2 regions of the Isoptericola dokdonensis DS-3 genome follow, and region 1 is predicted to be linked to the other one. Evidence: predicted binding sites of a transcription regulator. Region 1 holds the regulator's gene; the other holds the start of a gene.
What was found. Region 1 encodes HspR, which represses chaperone genes until heat shock. Its sites were predicted from a motif close to AAGTTGAGTCNNNNNGACTCAACTT; they were not measured.

Region 1 (8,626 bases):
GTGCGATGACCACCCGCATGCCGTGGGCGACGTCGCCCAGCTCGAGGACGAGCATCCGGCAGTCGTCGCAGCCGCCCAGGTGGCCGTCGACCTTGGCGACCTCCCGCTGCGACAGGCTGCCGCGCACGTACCCGCCGAGCATCGGGTTGACCACCCGGCACGAGTCCGCGGGCACCGCCGTGAGGTGCTCCTGCAGGTAGCCGACGCGCAGCCCCTCCCGGGCGCGGTACGCCAGCGCGGACACGCCGTTGGGCGTCAGGCCGAGGATCGGCGCGACGTCGGCCGGCGACAGGCGCTCGACCTCCGTGTACCAGAGGACGGCCTGCCAGCGCTCCGGCAACCGTTCGTAGGCGCGCGCCACGACCGAGCTCTCGAAGCCGGCGAGCGCCGGGTCCTCCGACGATCCGGACGGTCCGAGCGCCAGCTCGAACGTGCCGTCGTCGGCGGTGGGTCGGGTGCGGTGCGCACCGGCGGCGAGGTCCGCGGCGAGACGGCGGACGACGGTGAACAGGTAGGCGCGGAAGTGCGTGTCCGGGCCGCTGCCCTGACGCAGGACGCCGAGCACGCGCTGGAAGGCGTCGGCCACGACGTCGTCCGCGTCGGCCTGGCTGCGCACGTACTGGCGGGCGAGGATCCGGGCCGCGGAGGCGTGGCGCTCGTACAGCGCGCCGTAGGCGTCGAGGCTGCCTCCGCGCACCTCAAGGATCAGCTCGCCGTCACTGGGAGCTGTACCGTCCGATCCCACGAACACGTCGGTCACGTCGGCCCCGCTTCGTCCCACTCTCGGAAAAGCCCGGGCCGCGTCGGGCACGGGTCAGCGTTACTCTACGGGGAGCGCCCCAAGCCGGAACAGGGCGCGGGCGGGTGAAACACCCTTGGCACGTTTTCACCCGCCGAAACCGCGTCATGAACGTGGCAGAGGGAGGTCTCTCCAGCATGACCATGCCGACCGGCGGCGCATGGGCCGTCGACACGCGCGAGCGCTGGCGCACCGCGAGCCTCACCGACGTCTGGCTCCGCCCGGGTGACTGGTACCACCCGGCGGTGGACGCCGTCGTCGAGGCTGTCGCGGACGGCCGCTCCCCCGAGGCGCCCGCGCACCGGCTCGGCGTCGCGCGCTCGTCGGCCGGCATCGGTCTGGACGAGACCCTCGAGGACGTCGCCTGCCTCTACCGCGCCGTCGGAGCGCCCGTCGACGTCGACGTCGTGCGCGGCGCGGCGCTCGGCTGGGTCCAGGGCCGCGAGCGGGAACCCACGCTGTCCGGCGTCCGCGACCCCGCCACCGGGCTGCCGACGGTCGACTACCTCGGCGAGCGTCTGCGGGAGACCTACGGGCGCGCCACCGGTGCTGCGCTGCCCGTGTCCGAGACCCACTGCCTCGTCGTCGTCGACGTCGCCGTCGACGACCTCGACGCCTGGCAGCGCATGGCCCGCGCCGCCTCCGTCGGCCGCACCCTCGACCAGGTGTTCGGCAGCGGGCACCCCATGGCCTCGCTGAGCGACGGCGTCTTCGCCGTCCTGTGCGAGCGTTCGCCCGACGTCGCCCGGCTGTCCCAGTCCGTCCGGCGCATCATCGAGCGCAACGCGCAGATCCTCGGCGTCGCCGGCACCCTGCGCCGCCCGGTGCGGGTCTGGTTGGAGCGGCTACCGTCGTCGCACGCGGCGGCCGTGGACCTGCTCCAGCACCTGCGCCGCTGACTCCACCCGCCGCGCTGCACCACCTCACGCATCCACCTGTCACGCGGGAGGTGCGACGGCGCGGCCACGCCCCGCGCTGCACCACCTCACGCATCAGACCGTGACGCCGGAGGAACGACGGCGCCGGGCGAGCTCCCCGGGACGACGACGGGCCCGGACGGAGGGATCCGTCCGGGCCCGTCGGGGGGTTCCGTCGGCCGCTGTGGGCCGGCGGGGCTCAGGTGCTCTGGAACGTGAGGCAGTCGGCGTGGCCCTCGTCCTGCGGGCCGGCACCGACGCGGATCGCGGACGCCCCGCACTCCAGGTGCTCGTTGTGGACGCAGTCGACGCGCTGGCAGGCGCCGACGTGGGCGACGACCTTGTCGAGCCCACCCTTGGTGCCGAGCGGGATGAAGGTCGCGCAGGCGGCGTCACCGGGGACGCCACCGATGGTGACGGCGCCCGCGTGACAGTCGTGGTCGTGGTTGTAACCGCACCCGTCCATCGAGCACTCGGTGACCTCGGGCATCTCCATCAGGGTCGTCATGTCAGCTCCTCGTCGGCCGTCGCGCCTCGCTCTGATCTCTCGATCATAGGAGCGAATTCGCATTCTGGCCACCAAAGAATTCGACCCGAGTAAAAATAAGGAGAGCCTTGCCGAATGGTGGAAGGAATAGGAAACAGCCGTGTTTCCTAAAGCTCAGCCTCGCGGATGCGGACGCCACAGCACGAGCGCACCGCTCTCCTGGTGCGTCTGCACGTCCACCCGCAGGTCCGTGCGGCGCACACGGCGACCCAGCGGCATCGCGACGACGTCGCCGCCGGAGCCCGCCGTGAACACCCGACCGCTCGCGTGCTCACGCTCCGCGAGCATCCGGGCGAGGTCGTGCAACCGTTGCTCGAGCACGGTCACGTGCTGCTCCAGCTCGAGGATCCGCTTGATGCCCGCCAGGTTGACGCCGTCCTCCTGCGCGAGGCGCTGCACCTCCAGCAGGCGTGCGACGTCGCGGCGCGAGTAGCGGCGGCCGCGCCCGCGGGTGCGCCGCGGCACCACGAGCCCCAGCCGGTCGTACTGCCGCAGCGTCTGCGGGTGCATGCCCGCGAGCTGCGCGGCCTGCGAGACCGTCAGCACGGGTGCGTCGTCGGTGACCATCACGACCTCCTCCCGGCCCGAAGGCTACCGTCGGCGGCACCCACCACCAGGGCGGACGCCGCCGACGCCGGCTACTGCGCGGCGCGGGCAGCCAGTCCGGCGCGCACGTCCTCGCCGTCCGACACGGCGGCGAACTCCTCCAGCGCCTTCTTCGCGACGCGGCTCAGCTTCTGCGGGACCACGACCTGCACCGTGACCAGCAGGTCGCCGGTGTGCTTCGCCGTGGCCAGGCCGCGGCCCTTGAGCCGCAGCACCCGGCCCGACGGCGTCCCACCGGGCACCTTGAGGCGCACCGTCTCGCCCGCGAGGGTGGGCACCTCGACGGTGGTGCCGAGCGCCGCCTCGGCGAACGTCACCGGGAGCGTCATGCGGAGGTTGTCGCCGTCCATCGAGAACACGGGGTGCGGCTCCACCTGGATGCGGATCATCAGGTCGCCCGCCGGGCCCCCGTTCACACCGGGGCGGCCCTTGCCTCGCAGGCGGATCCGCTGCCCGTCGTGCACCCCCGCGGGGATGCGGGCCGTCATGTCCCGGCCGTCGACCGTCAGATCGACCGTCGTGCCCTGCACGGCGGCCCGGAACGACAGCGAGGCCTTGTGCTCGATGTCGGCACCGCGCTGCTGCTGCGGCCCGCCGAACCCGGCCGGGCGCCGTCCGGCACCGCCGCCGAACATCTGCCCGAGGATGTCCTCGAAGCCGCCCGTCTGCTGGTACTGCACGCGCGGTCCCCCGGGTCCGCCGGCACGCCCCGGAGGTGCCCCGCCGCCGAACATGGAGCCGAAGACGTCCTCGAACCCCGCCGGGCCGCCGCCCGGACCACCGGCGAAGCGGGCACCGCCACCCGCCATCGAGCGGATCGCGTCGTACTGCTGCTTCTGCTCGGCGTCCGACAGCACCGAGTACGCCTCGCCGATCTCCTTGAAGCGCGCCTCGGCCTTCGGGTCGCCCTGGTTCTGGTCAGGGTGGAACTGGCGCGCCAGCTTGCGGTACGCCTTCTTGATCTCCGCCTGGTCGGCGTCCTTGGAGACGCCCAGCGCAGCGTAGAAGTCCTTCTCCATCCAGTCCTGACCGGTCACGACGCCTCTTTTCGTCTCCTACTGCGCCCGGCGCGGGCGGCGCCGGGCTCGTGGTCGGTGGTGCGGGGCCCTGTTCGCGAGAGCCGAGCGAGGAACGAGCGAATCATTCGAGCGCACAGGGCCCCGCAGCACCGACATCCTCACTCGGGTCCGACGACCCCGACCCGGGCCGCCCGGACGATCTTGTCGCCGATCCGGTAGCCCGGCTCGACGACGAGGTTCACCGTGGTGGCCTCGGCGTCCGCGTCGGTCGAGTGCATGAGCGCCTCGTGCACCGTCGGGTCGAACTCCTCGCCGACCGTGCCGAACCGCTCCACGCCGAACTTGGCGAGGGACGCGTCCAGCTTCTCCGCGATCGCCGCCATCGGGCCCGACAGCTCGGCGTGGGCCTTGGCCCGCTCGATGTCGTCGAGCACCGGCAGCAGGGCGGCGAGCACGTCCTGGGTGCCCCGCGTCCGCGCGGCCTCCTGGTCGCGCAGCGCCCGGTTGCGGTAGTTCGTGAAGCTCGCCCGCTCCCGCTGGAGGGCGTCGAGGTGCTCCGCGGCCTCGGCCTTGGCGGCCAGCAGCTCGGAGTCCTCGACGGCCTCGACCGACGGCTCGAAGTCGAGCGCGTCCAGCGGGTCGGCGGGCTCGCCCGACGGGCCGTCCGACCCGGTGCCACCCTCGCGGGGGGCACCGGTGGTCGGGTCGACCTTGCGCTTGTCCGTGAAGTGGAAGGGGGAGTCCCCCGAGCCGCCCTCGGGCTGCTCGGGGGTGCCCTGCGACTCGCCGGCCGTCACTTGCGGTCCTTGTCGTCCTCGTCGTCCACGATCTCGGCGTCGACCACGTCCTCGTCCGCGTTCTCCGCGGACGGGGCGTCACCGGTCGCGCCGGCGTCGCCGGCCGCGGCCTGCTGCTCGGCGGAGTAGAGCGCCTCGCCGATCTTCTGCGAGGACTGCCCCAGCTTCTCGTAGGCCGACTTCACGGCGTCCGCGTCGTCGCCCTCGAGGGCCGACTTCACGGCGGCGACGTCCGCCTCGACCTCGGTCACGACGTCGGCGGGGAGCTTGTCACGGTTGTCCGCGACCTGCTTCTCCATCGCGTACGCGAACGACTCGGCCTGGTTGCGGGTCTCGGCCTCCTCGCGGCGCTTCTTGTCCTCCTCCGCGTGCTCCTCGGCCTCCTTCACCATGCGGTCGATGTCCTCCTTGGGGAGGGCGGAACCGCCGGTGATCTTCATCGACTGCTCGGTGCCGGTGCCACGGTCCTTGGCGGACACGTGCACGATGCCGTTCGCGTCGATGTCGAAGGTGACCTCGATCTGCGGGACGCCGCGGGGGGCCGGGGCGATGCCGGTGAGCTCGAACGTGCCCAGCGGCTTGTTGTCCCGGGTGAACTCGCGCTCGCCCTGGAACACCTGGATCGCCACCGACGGCTGGTTGTCCTCCGCCGTCGAGAAGATCTCGCTGCGCTTGGTCGGGATGGCCGTGTTGCGCTCGATGAGCTTGGTCATCACGCCGCCCTTGGTCTCGATGCCGAGGGACAGCGGGGTGACGTCGATGAGCAGCACGTCCTTGCGCTCACCGCCGATGACGCCGGCCTGCAGGGCGGCGCCGACGGCGACGACCTCGTCCGGGTTGACGCCCTTGTTGGGCTCCTTGCCACCGGTGAGCTCGCGCACGACCTCGGAGACGGCCGGCATGCGGGTCGAACCACCGACGAGCACGACGTGGTCGATCTCGGAGACCGACACGCCCGCGTCACGGATGACGGCGTGGAACGGCGCCTTGGTGCGGTCGAGCAGGTCCTGCGTGAGCTGCTGGAACTGCGCGCGGGTCAGCTTCTCGTCCAGGTGGACGGGGCCGTTCTCGCTCATCGAGAGGTACTGCATCGAGATGTTGGTGCTCGTCGCGGACGAGAGCTCCTTCTTCGCCTGCTCGGCGGCCTCACGCAGACGCTGCAGCGCGATCTTGTCCTTCGACAGGTCGACGCCCGCGGAGTTCTTCACCTGCTTGATGAGGTGCTCGACGATCCGGTTGTCCCAGTCGTCGCCGCCGAGGCGGTTGTCGCCGGAGGTGGCACGCACCTGGATCGTGGAGAAGTCGTCCTCGTCCTTGCCGACCTCGAGCAGGGAGACGTCGAACGTGCCGCCACCCAGGTCGAAGACGAGGATGAGCTCGTCCTCCTTGCCCTTGTCGAGGCCGTAGGCGAGCGCGGCCGCGGTCGGCTCGTTGACGATGCGGGTCACGTTGAGGCCGGCGATCTGGCCGGCGTCCTTCGTGGCCTGGCGCTCGGCGTCGTTGAAGTACGCCGGGACGGTGATGACCGCGTCGGTGACGGGCTCGCCCAGGTACTCCTCGGCGTCACGCTTCAGCTTGCCGAGGATGCGGGCGCTGATCTCCTGCGCGGAGTACTTCTTGTCGTCGATCTGGGTCGACCAGTCGGTGCCCATGTGGCGCTTGACCGACGAGATGGTGCGGTCGACGTTGGTGACGGCCTGACGCTTGGCCACCTCACCGACGAGGACCTCACCGGTCTTGGAGAACGCGACCACCGACGGGGTGGTGCGGGCGCCCTCGGCGTTCGCGATGACGGTGGGCTCGCCACCCTCCAGGACGGTGACCACCGAGTTGGTGGTGCCGAGGTCGATGCCGACTGCTCGAGCCATGTTGGCGCTCCTTCGTGATCGGGGTTGAGTCGTCTGCACTCAACCTAGGACGCCGATCCGGAGGTGTCCAGCCGGACGGGCCCAAAGTTGAGTCTGCATGGCTCAACCTCGGACCCGACGCGGCTATTCCCCCAGGCGGAGGCACCGGTTCGCCCTGAGCGATCGCCGGCTCACACGATCTCGACACCGTCGGCCTGCGGCCCCCGGTCGCTCTGGCGCACCTTGAAGCGGACGCGGTCGCCCTCCTCCAGGACCTCGGAACCCCGCACGACCGAGACGTGCACGAACAGGTCGTCACCCCCGGCGTCGGGGGTGATGAAGCCGAAGCCGCGGTCCTCGTCGTAGCGCGAGACGGTGCCCTCGCCGCCGCGCACCGGCCCGCCGGACGCCCCGGGACGGCCCGACCGGCCGCGGTCCGCGCCCCCGCGTGCGCCGCGGTGTCCGCCGACGACCTGCACGTTGCGGGCGTTCGGCCCCTTGTCGCCGGCGACGACGTCGAACGACACGCGGGCGCCCTCGGCGAGCTCGGTCGTGCCCCGGCCGAGCGCCTTGACGTGCACGAAGACGTCCTCGCTGCCCGCGTCGGGGGCGATGAACCCGAAGCCCTTGGCGTCGTCGTACCAGGTCACGGTGCCGTCGGCGCCGTCCGACGCCGGACGGGCGGCCTCCGCCGCGAGCGGCAGCAGGTTGTCCGCCTGCGGCCCCTTCTCGCCGTCGACGACGAGGAACGCCACCCGCTGGCCCTCCACGATCACGCCGCCGGTGACGATGGCGGAGCTGTGCACGAAGATCTCGCGACCGTCCTCGGTCGTGGCGAAGCCGTAGCCCTTGGCCGGCTCGTACCAGGCGACGGTGCCGAGCACGCCCACGGGTGCGCCGGCGGCCAGGTCACCCGTGACCCGGACGCGACGCGCCTGCGGGCCGCGGTCGCCCTCGCCCACCTCGAACTCGACGGACTGCCCCTCGCGGAGCTGCTTGGGACCGTCGTCGCCGACGATCTCGGACGCGTGGACGAACAGGTCGTCGGCCCCGTTCCCGAGGTCGATGAAACCGAACCCTCGGTCGGTGTCGAACCATCGGACTGTTCCCTGCGGCACGGTGAACTCCTTGTCTCGGCAGAGGTTGCTGTCTCCCAGTGTCCCCCGCCGGGGCCGCGCTCGGGCGCGTTCCGGCCGGTTCCGGGCCTGTTCTCGACGTGGCGTGCCGCACGTCGGCGCGGGCCCGGCCGTGGCGCCGTCAGCCGGGCGGCTCGACCGACGGGCGGTCCAGGCCGGAGAGGGCGGCGCTCGCCTCGCGCTGGGCCTGCCGGTCGGCGAGCCGCTCGGCGGACTCCGCGGCCCGCCCGTACAGGCGCGCCGCGTCGTCCGGGTCACCGGTCGCGGCCCGGACCCGGCCGAGGGCGATCAGCGCGTACGGCAGGATCCAGCCCGCCTCGCCCTCGGCCCCGGTCACGGCCTCCTCGGCGAGCGTGCGGGCGACGTCGACCTCGCCGAGGAGCAGGTGCAGCTCGGCGAGGTTGGCGCGCTCGAACGCCGCGGACACCGGGTCGCCCGATCCGGCCACCAGGTCGAGGGCCCGGCGCCCGATCCGCACGGCCTCGGTGAGCCGCCCGGCGCGGCGGGCGTTCTCCCGGCAGGTGGACAGCACGCTGCCGAGCAGCGTGGGGTCGCCGAACTCCTCGGCCCGCGGCAGCGCCTGCGCGGCCGCCGCCTGGGCCTCGTCGACCCGCCCGGACAGGCCGAGGTTGGTCGCCCGCTGCGCGTGGGCGCGGGCGACGAGCCCGACACCGGGTGCGCCCGGTACGCCCCGGGCGGCCGCGAGCGCCCGGTCCGCCGCCGCGAGCGCGGCGCCGTACCGACCCTGCTTGTTCTCCAGGGCCGAACGGGACAGGTGGTGCGCGGTGGCGGGCTCGGGCGCGGTCCCGGCCGCGGGCGCGTACCGGTCCAGCACCTGGCGGCCGTGGTCGAGGTCGCCCGTGCGGACGACCATCTCGGCGAGGCGGGCCGCGGCGAGGACCGCGCCGTCGTCGTCGCCCCGCCGGGAGAGCTCGGCGAGCGCGGGTCGCAGCACGTC
Region 2 (8,626 bases), 850 kb from region 1:
CTCCGGCGCGAGCAGCGCCTGCGGGCAGGCGCGCCCGTCGGGGTCGGTGCCGACGACCTCCGACCGGGAGTCCGGGGCGAGGGCCGCGCACGCGGCCTCGCCGTCCGTCGTGGCGACGGCCGTGTAGAAACGGGTCACGACACCGGCGACGTCCGCGTCCTCGCCGGCGCCGCACCCGGCGAGTCCCGCCGTGGCGAGCAGCACGAGCGCTGCAGAGGACCTGCGGCGCGTTCGACGAGGCTGCACCATCACCATGCTGCTCGCCCCGGGCGAGCGCGCAACCGGGGCTCGGGATGCCAAGACGGATGCCCAGGCGTACAACCGGAGCATGGCCTCGACGAAGAGCAGCGCACCGCTGCGCACCATCACGACCGACGTCCCGGCACGCCTCGACCGTCTGCCGTGGTCCCGGTGGCACTGGATGATCGTCGTCGGACTGGGCACCGTGTGGATCCTCGACGGCCTGGAGGTCACGATCGTCGGCAACCTCTCCGACGCCATCAAGGGGCCGGACGGACTGGGGCTGACGAGCGCGGACATCGGGCTGGCAGGTGCCGTCTACGTCACCGGCTCGTGCTTCGGGGCGCTGCTGTTCGGGCAGCTGACCGACAGGTTCGGGCGCAAGAAGCTGTTCATCCTCACCCTCGCCGTATATCTGGTGGGCACGGTGCTCACGGCGTTCTCCATGAACCCCCTGTACTACTACGCGATGCGGTTCCTCACCGGCATGGGGCTCGGCGGGGAGTACGCGGCGGTCAACTCCGCCATCGACGAGCTGATCCCGGCGAAGTACCGCGGGCGCATCGACATCCTCATCAACGGGTCGTACTGGCTGGGTGCGGCCGGGGGAGCCCTGCTGACCATCCCGCTGCTCAACCCCGAGCTGGTACCCGCGTGGCTGGGCTGGCGGCTCTGCTTCGCGCTGGGCGCCGTGCTCGGCCTGTGCATCCTGTTCGTGCGCCGCAACGTGCCGGAGAGCCCTCGCTGGCTGTTCATCCACGGCCGCGAGGACGAGAGCGAGCGGATCGTCACGGACATCGAGGAGCGCGTGGTCGACCAGCACGGCGGCGACCTCGCCGAGCCCGACGCCGACATCACCGTCAAGCAGCGCCGCACGATCAGCCTCGCCCGGGTCGCCCGCACGGTGTTCCGCGACTACCCGCGCCGCACGGTGCTGTGCCTGGCGATGTTCATCGGACAGGCGTTCCTCTACAACGCGTTCTTCTTCACGTTCGGCGACACCCTCCAGACGTTCCTCGGGGTCGACCAGACGGGCGTCTACATCGCACTGTTCGCGGTGAGCAACTTCCTCGGGGCCCTCGCTCTCGGACCGCTGTTCGACAGCGTCGGGCGGGTGCGCATGATCTCGGCCACGTACATCGTGTCCGGGGTGCTGCTGGCCGTGGCGGGCCTGGTCCTCGGCGACCTGACGGCGTGGACCCTGACGTTCTTCGGCATGGTCGTCTTCTTCGTCGCGTCCGCCGGCGCGAGCTCGGCCTACCTCACGGCGAGCGAGATCTTCCCCATGGAGACCCGGGCGCTGTGCATCGCGTTCTTCTACGCGATCGGGACGGCCGTCGGCGGTATCTCGGGCCCGCTGCTGTTCGGGCGGCTCATCGAGTCGGCGAGCAGCTCCGGGGACATCACCGGCATCGCCGTGGGCTACTACATCGGCGCCGCGCTCATGATCGGTGGGGGAGTGGTCGCGATGTTCCTCGGCGTCGGGGCCGAGCGGAGGTCCTTGGAGGACGTCGCCGAGCCGCTGTCGGCCCAGGACGCCCGCGAGGGCTGAACCGGCTCAGACGCTCGCGTCGACCCACTCGACGACGGCCTGCAGGAACTCCTCGCGCGCGGGCGAGCGCGACAGCGACAGGTCGTGGGCGCCGCCGGCGATCGTCATGAGGTTGACGTCGTCGCCGAGCCGTGGCGCGATCGCGCGCATGTGCGCGACGTCGAGCACGGTGTCCGACGTGAGGTGCTCGGAGGCGGTGGTGCGGTCCGAGGTGAGCACCAGCACGGGGATCTCGAGGTCCAGGCCCCGCGCGAGGCGCCGCTGGGCGCGGCGCACCGACCGGAACCACGCCACCCGCACGGGGAAGGGGGCGTGCGGCTTCCACGCCGGGTCGAACGACCACTCCCCGCCGTGGTCGAGGTGCAGGGCGCGGGCGTAGTCGTCGCCCAGGTGCGAGACGACGGCGCGCGGTGCGACCGGGGCGAGCACCTCGGCCAGGGCCGCGGCCGCCCAGCGCAGCGGGAGCCCGGCGTGGTGCTGGAACCAGGGGCTGTTGAGCACGAGCGCGTCCGCCCGCCCGGCGCGCGCCGCCGCCCACAACGGGGCGATCAGCCCGCCGGTCGAGTGCCCGAGCACGACGAGCCGGTCGTGCCCCGCCCCACGGATCTCGGCGGCGGCGGCGTCGAGGTCCTGCGCGTACACCGCGACGTCCGGCACCAGGTTCGGGTCACCGCCCGCCGCGACGTGGCTGTCCCAGGACCGCCCGTGCCCGCGCAGGTCGACGGCGTAGAAGGCGTGCCCGGCGGCGGCGAACGCGCGGGCGACGTGCGGGTGGAAGAAGTAGTCCGCGAACCCGTGCACCGCGAGCACCGCGACACGGGCAGGAGCGCCGCCGGGTGCGACGGAAGGCGTGTGCCGCACGAGCGTCGCCTCGGCGCCGCCGGGCAGGGGGAGGGCCCGGGCCTCGAAGCCCGGGCCGAGCAGGTCGTCGTGCCAGCCGTCCGCCGGCCCGGGGGACGGCGGGACGGCGTGGCGGCGGGCGGTGTCGTCGCGTGCGGAGGTCACGGGGCGGCCGTCAGCGCGGGTTGGTGTCGTACGGGTCGACCGGCGGCTGGCCCGGCTGGACGCTGGGCGGGTTCTGGCCGGGGGCGGGCGGCGTCTGCCCCGGCTGCGACCCGTGGCCGGGCGCCTGCTGGCCGGGCAGGGACCCGAAGACGTCGCCCTGCGGCGCCGCGGCAGGCTCCGGTCGACGGTTGTTGCGCACGATCAGGGTGACCACGAGGCCGATCACCGCGAGCCCGGCGACCAGGCCCACGATCCACCAGGGGAAGCCGGCGTCGTCCGTCGCCGCGACGTCCTGCGCGTCGGTGCTGCCGGTGTCCGTGCCGGCCCCGGAGCCCTCGGAGGCCTCCGTGCCCGGCTCCGTACCGCCGCCGGCGGCGCCCCCGCCCGCGACGGCCGAGCCGCGGGCCGACATCTCGGTGGTCTCGCCGAAGGCCGGGTTCCAGGTGACGGTGGTGCCGTCGACGGTGCCGTTGGTCTCGGTCACGTCGCCCGGGAAGGTCACGGCGATCGTCACGAGGAAGGTGTCGAGGATCTCCTGCGGCATCTCCTGGGACCCCTCCATGCCCTCCGCGCCCTCGCTGAGGTCCATGACGCCCGAGACGACGTACTCGTCACCCTCGCGGGCGATCGACAGCTCCTCGTCGGCCCCGGAGAACTCCTCGATCGGCTGGTCCTCGAACGTGAAGGTGGTGCCGGTGTACTCGTCGTCGGCGTACGGCTCCTGGGACGCGCCGTCGGGCAGCTCGGCGCCCATCTCGCCACCGGCCTGGTCCCACAGCTCGCCGGCGTCCATGCCCATCGACTCGGCGACCTCGTTGGAGATGGCCATGACGATCGTCCCGGAGACGGAGTCGTCCTCCGTGAGGGTCATGTTCATCTCGATCTTCATGCAGCCGGCCAGGACGAGCAGTCCGGTGACGGCGAGCAGGGCGGCGAGGGCGCGGCGGGTGCGCTGGCGAGCGGCTCCGGCGGCGGTGGTGAGGTGGGTCACCCCTCCAGCATCCCGCACCGTGCCCCGTCCGTCATCCCCGCCCCGGGTCCCGGACGCCCGGCGAGCGGGGAGGTGCGGGACGAAAGTTGAGTGGAATAGACTCAACTTTGCACCCGTTGGCATCCGTAGACCACGACGACGGACACCGGAGGATCCATGGACACGAAGTTCACGACGATGTCGCAGCAGGCCATCGGCGACGCGGTCGCCACCGCGTCGGCCGCCGGCAACCCCCAGCTCGAACCCGCCCACCTGCTCGGTGCGCTGCTCGCCCAGACGGGCGGCGTCGCCGTCGGGCTGCTCGAGGCCGTCGGCGCGGACCCGCAGCAGGTCGGCCGTGCGACCCGCGCCGCGCTCGTCGCCCTGCCGACCGCGAGCGGCGGCAGCGTCGCCCAGCCGTCGCCGTCGCGCGCGCTCCAGACCGTGCTCACCTCCGCCGGGCAGGAGGCCCAGGCGCTCGGCGACGAGTACGTCTCCACCGAGCACCTGCTCATCGCCGTGGCCGCGGGCTCGTCGTCCGCCGCGCAGGCCCTCACCTCCGCCGGGGCGACCGCCGACGCGCTGCGCGCCGCGCTCCCCGCCGTGCGCGGCTCCGCCCGCGTCACCAGCCCGAACCCTGAGGGCACGTACAAGGCGCTCGAGCAGTACGGCAGCGACCTCACCCAGCGGGCCCGCGACGGCCGCCTCGACCCCGTCATCGGCCGCGACGCCGAGATCCGCCGCGTCGTGCAGGTGCTGAGCCGCCGGACCAAGAACAACCCCGTGCTCATCGGCGAGCCCGGCGTCGGCAAGACCGCCGTCGTCGAGGGCCTCGCGCAGCGCATCGTCGCCGGGGACGTCCCGACCTCCCTGCAGGGCAAGCGCCTCATCGCGCTCGACCTCGTCGGCATGGTCGCGGGCGCCAAGTACCGCGGCGAGTTCGAGGAACGCCTCAAGGCCGTCCTGGAGGAGATCACCGCCTCCGACGGCGAGGTCATCACGTTCATCGACGAGCTGCACACCGTCGTCGGCGCGGGCGCCGGCGGCGACGGCGCCATGGACGCGGGCAACATGCTCAAGCCGATGCTGGCCCGCGGCGAGCTCCGCATGGTCGGCGCCACCACGCTCGACGAGTACCGCGAGCACATCGAGAAGGACCCCGCCCTGGAGCGGCGCTTCCAGCAGGTCTTCGTCGGCGAGCCGTCCGTCGAGGACACCGTCGCGATCCTGCGCGGCCTCAAGGAGCGGTACGAGGCGCACCACAAGGTGACCATCGCCGACTCCGCGCTCGTGGCCGCCGCCGCCCTCTCCGACCGGTACATCCCCGGGCGCCAGCTCCCCGACAAGGCCATCGACCTCGTCGACGAGGCCGCGTCGCGCCTGCGCATGGAGATGGACTCCTCGCCCGTCGAGATCGACGAGCTCCAGCGCGTCGTCACGCGCCTGGAGATGGAGGAGGTCGTCCTCAAGGACACCCAGAACTCGGGGGACGCCGCCGCCGCCGACCGGCTGGAGAGGCTCCGCGCCGACCTCGCCGACCGGCGCGAGGAGCTCGCCGCGCTCACCGCCCGCTGGGAGTCCGAGAAGGCGGGCCACAACCGGGTCGGCGACCTGCGCGCCCGCATCGACGAGCTGCGCACCGAGTCCGACCGGCTCCAGCGCGAGGGCGACCTCGAGGCCGCCGCCCGCCTGCTCTACGGGGAGATCCCGCAGGTCGAGCGCGAGCTCGCCGAGGCCGAGCAGGCCGAGGCCTCCCTCGAGGAGGCCGAGGTCGTCGCCGACGAGACGCCCATGATCGCCGACAAGGTCGGCGCGGACGAGGTCGCCGAGGTCGTCGCGGCCTGGACCGGCATCCCCGCGGGTCGTCTGCTCCAGGGCGAGAGCGAGAAGCTCCTCGGCATGGAGGACGTGCTCGGCCAGCGGCTCATCGGGCAGCAGTCCGCCGTGCGCGCGGTGTCCGACGCCGTCCGGCGCGCCCGCGCCGGCGTCGCCGACCCCGACCGTCCCACCGGGTCGTTCCTGTTCCTCGGCCCCACCGGCGTCGGCAAGACCGAGCTCGCCAAGGCGCTCGCGGACTTCCTGTTCGACGACGAGCGCGCCATGGTGCGCATCGACATGAGCGAGTACGGCGAGAAGCACAGCGTCGCCCGGCTCGTCGGGGCGCCTCCGGGCTACGTCGGGTACGCCGAGGGCGGCCAGCTCACCGAGGCCGTGCGGCGCCGGCCCTACTCCGTCGTCCTGCTGGACGAGGTGGAGAAGGCGCACCCCGAGGTGTTCGACGTCCTGCTGCAGGTGCTCGACGACGGCCGCCTCACCGACGGTCAGGGCCGCACGGTCGACTTCCGCAGCACCATCCTGGTGCTGACCTCGAACCTCGGCTCGGGGTTCCTCGTCGACCCGACCCTGGACGACGCGGCGAAGCGCGAGGGCGTCATGTCGGCGGTGCGGGCGGCGTTCAAGCCGGAGTTCCTCAACCGGCTCGACGACGTCGTGCTGTTCGACGCGCTGAGCCTGGACGAGCTGGGCCGGATCGTGGACCTGCAGGTCCAGGCGTTCGCCCGGCGTCTCGCCGACCGGCGGATCACGCTGGAGGTCACCGACGCGGCCCGGGAGTGGCTGGCGCTGGAGGGCTTCGACCCCGCCTACGGCGCCCGCCCGCTGCGCCGCCTCGTGCAGCGCGAGATCGGCGACCGGCTCGCCCGGCTGCTGCTCGGCGGGGACGTCGCCGACGGGGACACCGTCGTCGTGGACCGGGACGGCGCCGGGCTCGCGCTGAGCCTCGCCGCCGAGCCCGGCGTCGCGACCCGCTGACGGACGACCCGCCGGCACGACGAGAACGCCTCCCGACCGGAGCTCCGGTCGGGAGGCGTTCGTGGTGCTCCGCGCTGGCGGCGGCGCGTCAGCGTCCTTCGCCGTCGTCCGCGCGCCCCGTGCGGCGGCGGGAGGCCAGGACCAGGCCGGTCCCCGCGAGGGTGATCGCCGCGGCGGCGGCGAGCAGGCTCGCGTCGGCGTCCGCGCCCGTCCGGGGCAGGGTCTGCGGACCCGTCACCGTGGCGGTCTCCGCGGCGGCCGGGATGTTGGCCGGGTCGGTCGCGTCGGCACCGCCCTCGACGACGTCGCCGCCGGTGGCCACGTAGATCGGCGCGACGGGGAGCCTGCCGCCCGTGTCGCCGTCCCGGTGGGTCCCGCGTGCGGTCCCGGTGTCGTCGCGACCGTCGGTCGTGCCGGGGTCGCGCGGGTCTGCCGGGTCCTGCGGGCCCTCCTGCGGGTCCTCAAGGTCCGCCGGGTCGACCGGTTCGGTCGGGTCGGACGGGTCCGCGGGGTCGACGGGGTCCGTGGGGTCGACGGGGTCGACCAGCTGCTCGGGCTCGTCCGCCAGCGTCACGCCGATCCAGTCCCAGGCGGTCGTCGGCCGGTCGAGCTCGCCGAGGCCGATGAACCAGTGCTGGAACTCCGACGGCGTCCACTCGCCCGTCTCGGGGTCGGTGGTGCCCCCGCCGTTGTTGGTGTGGTCCATGCCGGTGTAGAAGTGCGGGCTGCCCTGCTGGGTGCCCTGGGCGGATCCCCAGAGCTGGAACGCCGGCAGGTCGGCCACCGACATCCCCGCCGGGACCCGGACGAACACCTTCTGCCCGGGGGTCACGCTGTCCACGACACGCCCCTGGCCGTCCACGAGCACGACGCCCTCGGGCATCGCCGAACCGTCGGCCGTGCGGAGCTCGACGTGGACGTCACCCGTCCCGCCGACCAGCGAGGCGGTGAAGCCGTAGTCCGTCGCGCCGTCCGCACGCTTCACGTACCCGTCGGAGACGAAGCCCGGCTGGGGCATGACGACGTTGGCCGTCAGCGCCTGCTCGATGAGCCACGCCGCCGTCTGCAGGGTGGCCATCCGGTCGCTGTTGTAGGCGGAGGCCCAGTCGCGGGTGGAGTCGTAACCGTCCCAGTTGCCGTCCTCGGGGTACGGCATGGCCTCGAACTGCTGCAGCGCCTTGTCCGAGATCGTCACGTGGTCGTTCTCGTCGACGTCGAACATCAGGCCCATGACGTCGTGGCCGGTGGAGAAGTACCAGACGGCGAACTGCGTGGCCTCGTACGCCGTGTAGTCGAGGCGCTGCTCCATCCGGTTGCCGATCTCGGCGTCGAACCACTCGCGCACCTGCGCTTCCGTGAAGGACCCGGCGTCAATGCTGCTCTGGTACTGGCCGAGGTAGGCCTCCCACGTCATCCGCGGGCTGACGGCCACGCCGGCGCGGTCGAAGAGCCGCTGGGCGTCCGCGGCACGGGCGGTCATGTCGTTCCCGCCCTGGTACCCGTTGACGAGGATCGTCTGCTGGGCCGAGGTGTTCTCCCAGTGGATGCCGTCGGGGTCGGGTGAGACGGTCTCGTCGCCGGACCACGCGTGGTACCAGGAGCCGGCGATGTCACGGTCGTAGACCATGTGCACGGTGCCGTCGTCGTCCACGAGGGTGTGGTGCAGGATGTGCAGCTGCGGCGTCCCGCCCCAGCCCGACCAGTCCTTGCCGGAGCCGCCGTCGACGGGGTCGAGGAAGTACCAGTAGTCGCAGCCGAAGCCGTCCTGGCCGCCGTCGTGCCAGTGCGGCTCGTACGCGGAGTCGGGGTAGGAGGCCTGCGTGGCGGAGAGCGCGGTGGCGCCGCCCGCGGACGCGGCGAGAGCCGACGCCTGCGGGGCCTGCGTGGTCGCGGCGTCGGTCGCGTCCGTCGCGACGGGAGCCGTCGCTTCCTCGGTGGCCTCGGTTGCCTCGGGGGCGGGCGGCTCGTCCGTGTCCGTGCTCGGGGACGCCTCGTCGGCGGGGGCGTCGGCCTCGTCGGTCGCGTCGTCGGAGGCCTGCTCGTCGGAG

Region 2: the regulator HspR is predicted to act here: its motif matches at 3,872-3,896, upstream of clpB (ATP-dependent chaperone ClpB).

The regions. Positions count from the first base shown of each region.
Region 1 is NZ_CP014209.1:3,075,038-3,083,663, reverse strand. It holds gene I598_RS14110 (sigma-70 family RNA polymerase sigma factor) at 1-760, opposite strand, end outside; gene I598_RS14105 (hypothetical protein) at 937-1,698, shown strand; gene I598_RS14100 (DUF1540 domain-containing protein) at 1,916-2,224, opposite strand; gene I598_RS14095 (heat shock protein transcriptional repressor HspR) at 2,378-2,830, opposite strand; gene I598_RS14090 (DnaJ C-terminal domain-containing protein) at 2,902-3,906, opposite strand; gene grpE (nucleotide exchange factor GrpE) at 4,047-4,685, opposite strand; gene dnaK (molecular chaperone DnaK) at 4,682-6,553, opposite strand; gene I598_RS18335 (cold-shock protein) at 6,724-7,650, opposite strand; gene I598_RS14070 (ATP-binding protein) at 7,790-8,626, opposite strand, start outside.
Region 2 is NZ_CP014209.1:2,228,869-2,237,494, reverse strand. It holds gene I598_RS10400 (hypothetical protein) at 1-246, opposite strand, end outside; gene I598_RS10395 (MFS transporter) at 329-1,792, shown strand; gene I598_RS10390 (alpha/beta hydrolase) at 1,799-2,797, opposite strand; gene I598_RS10385 (LppM family (lipo)protein) at 2,808-3,788, opposite strand; gene clpB (ATP-dependent chaperone ClpB) at 3,945-6,578, shown strand; gene I598_RS18300 (LPXTG cell wall anchor domain-containing protein) at 6,667-8,626, opposite strand, start outside.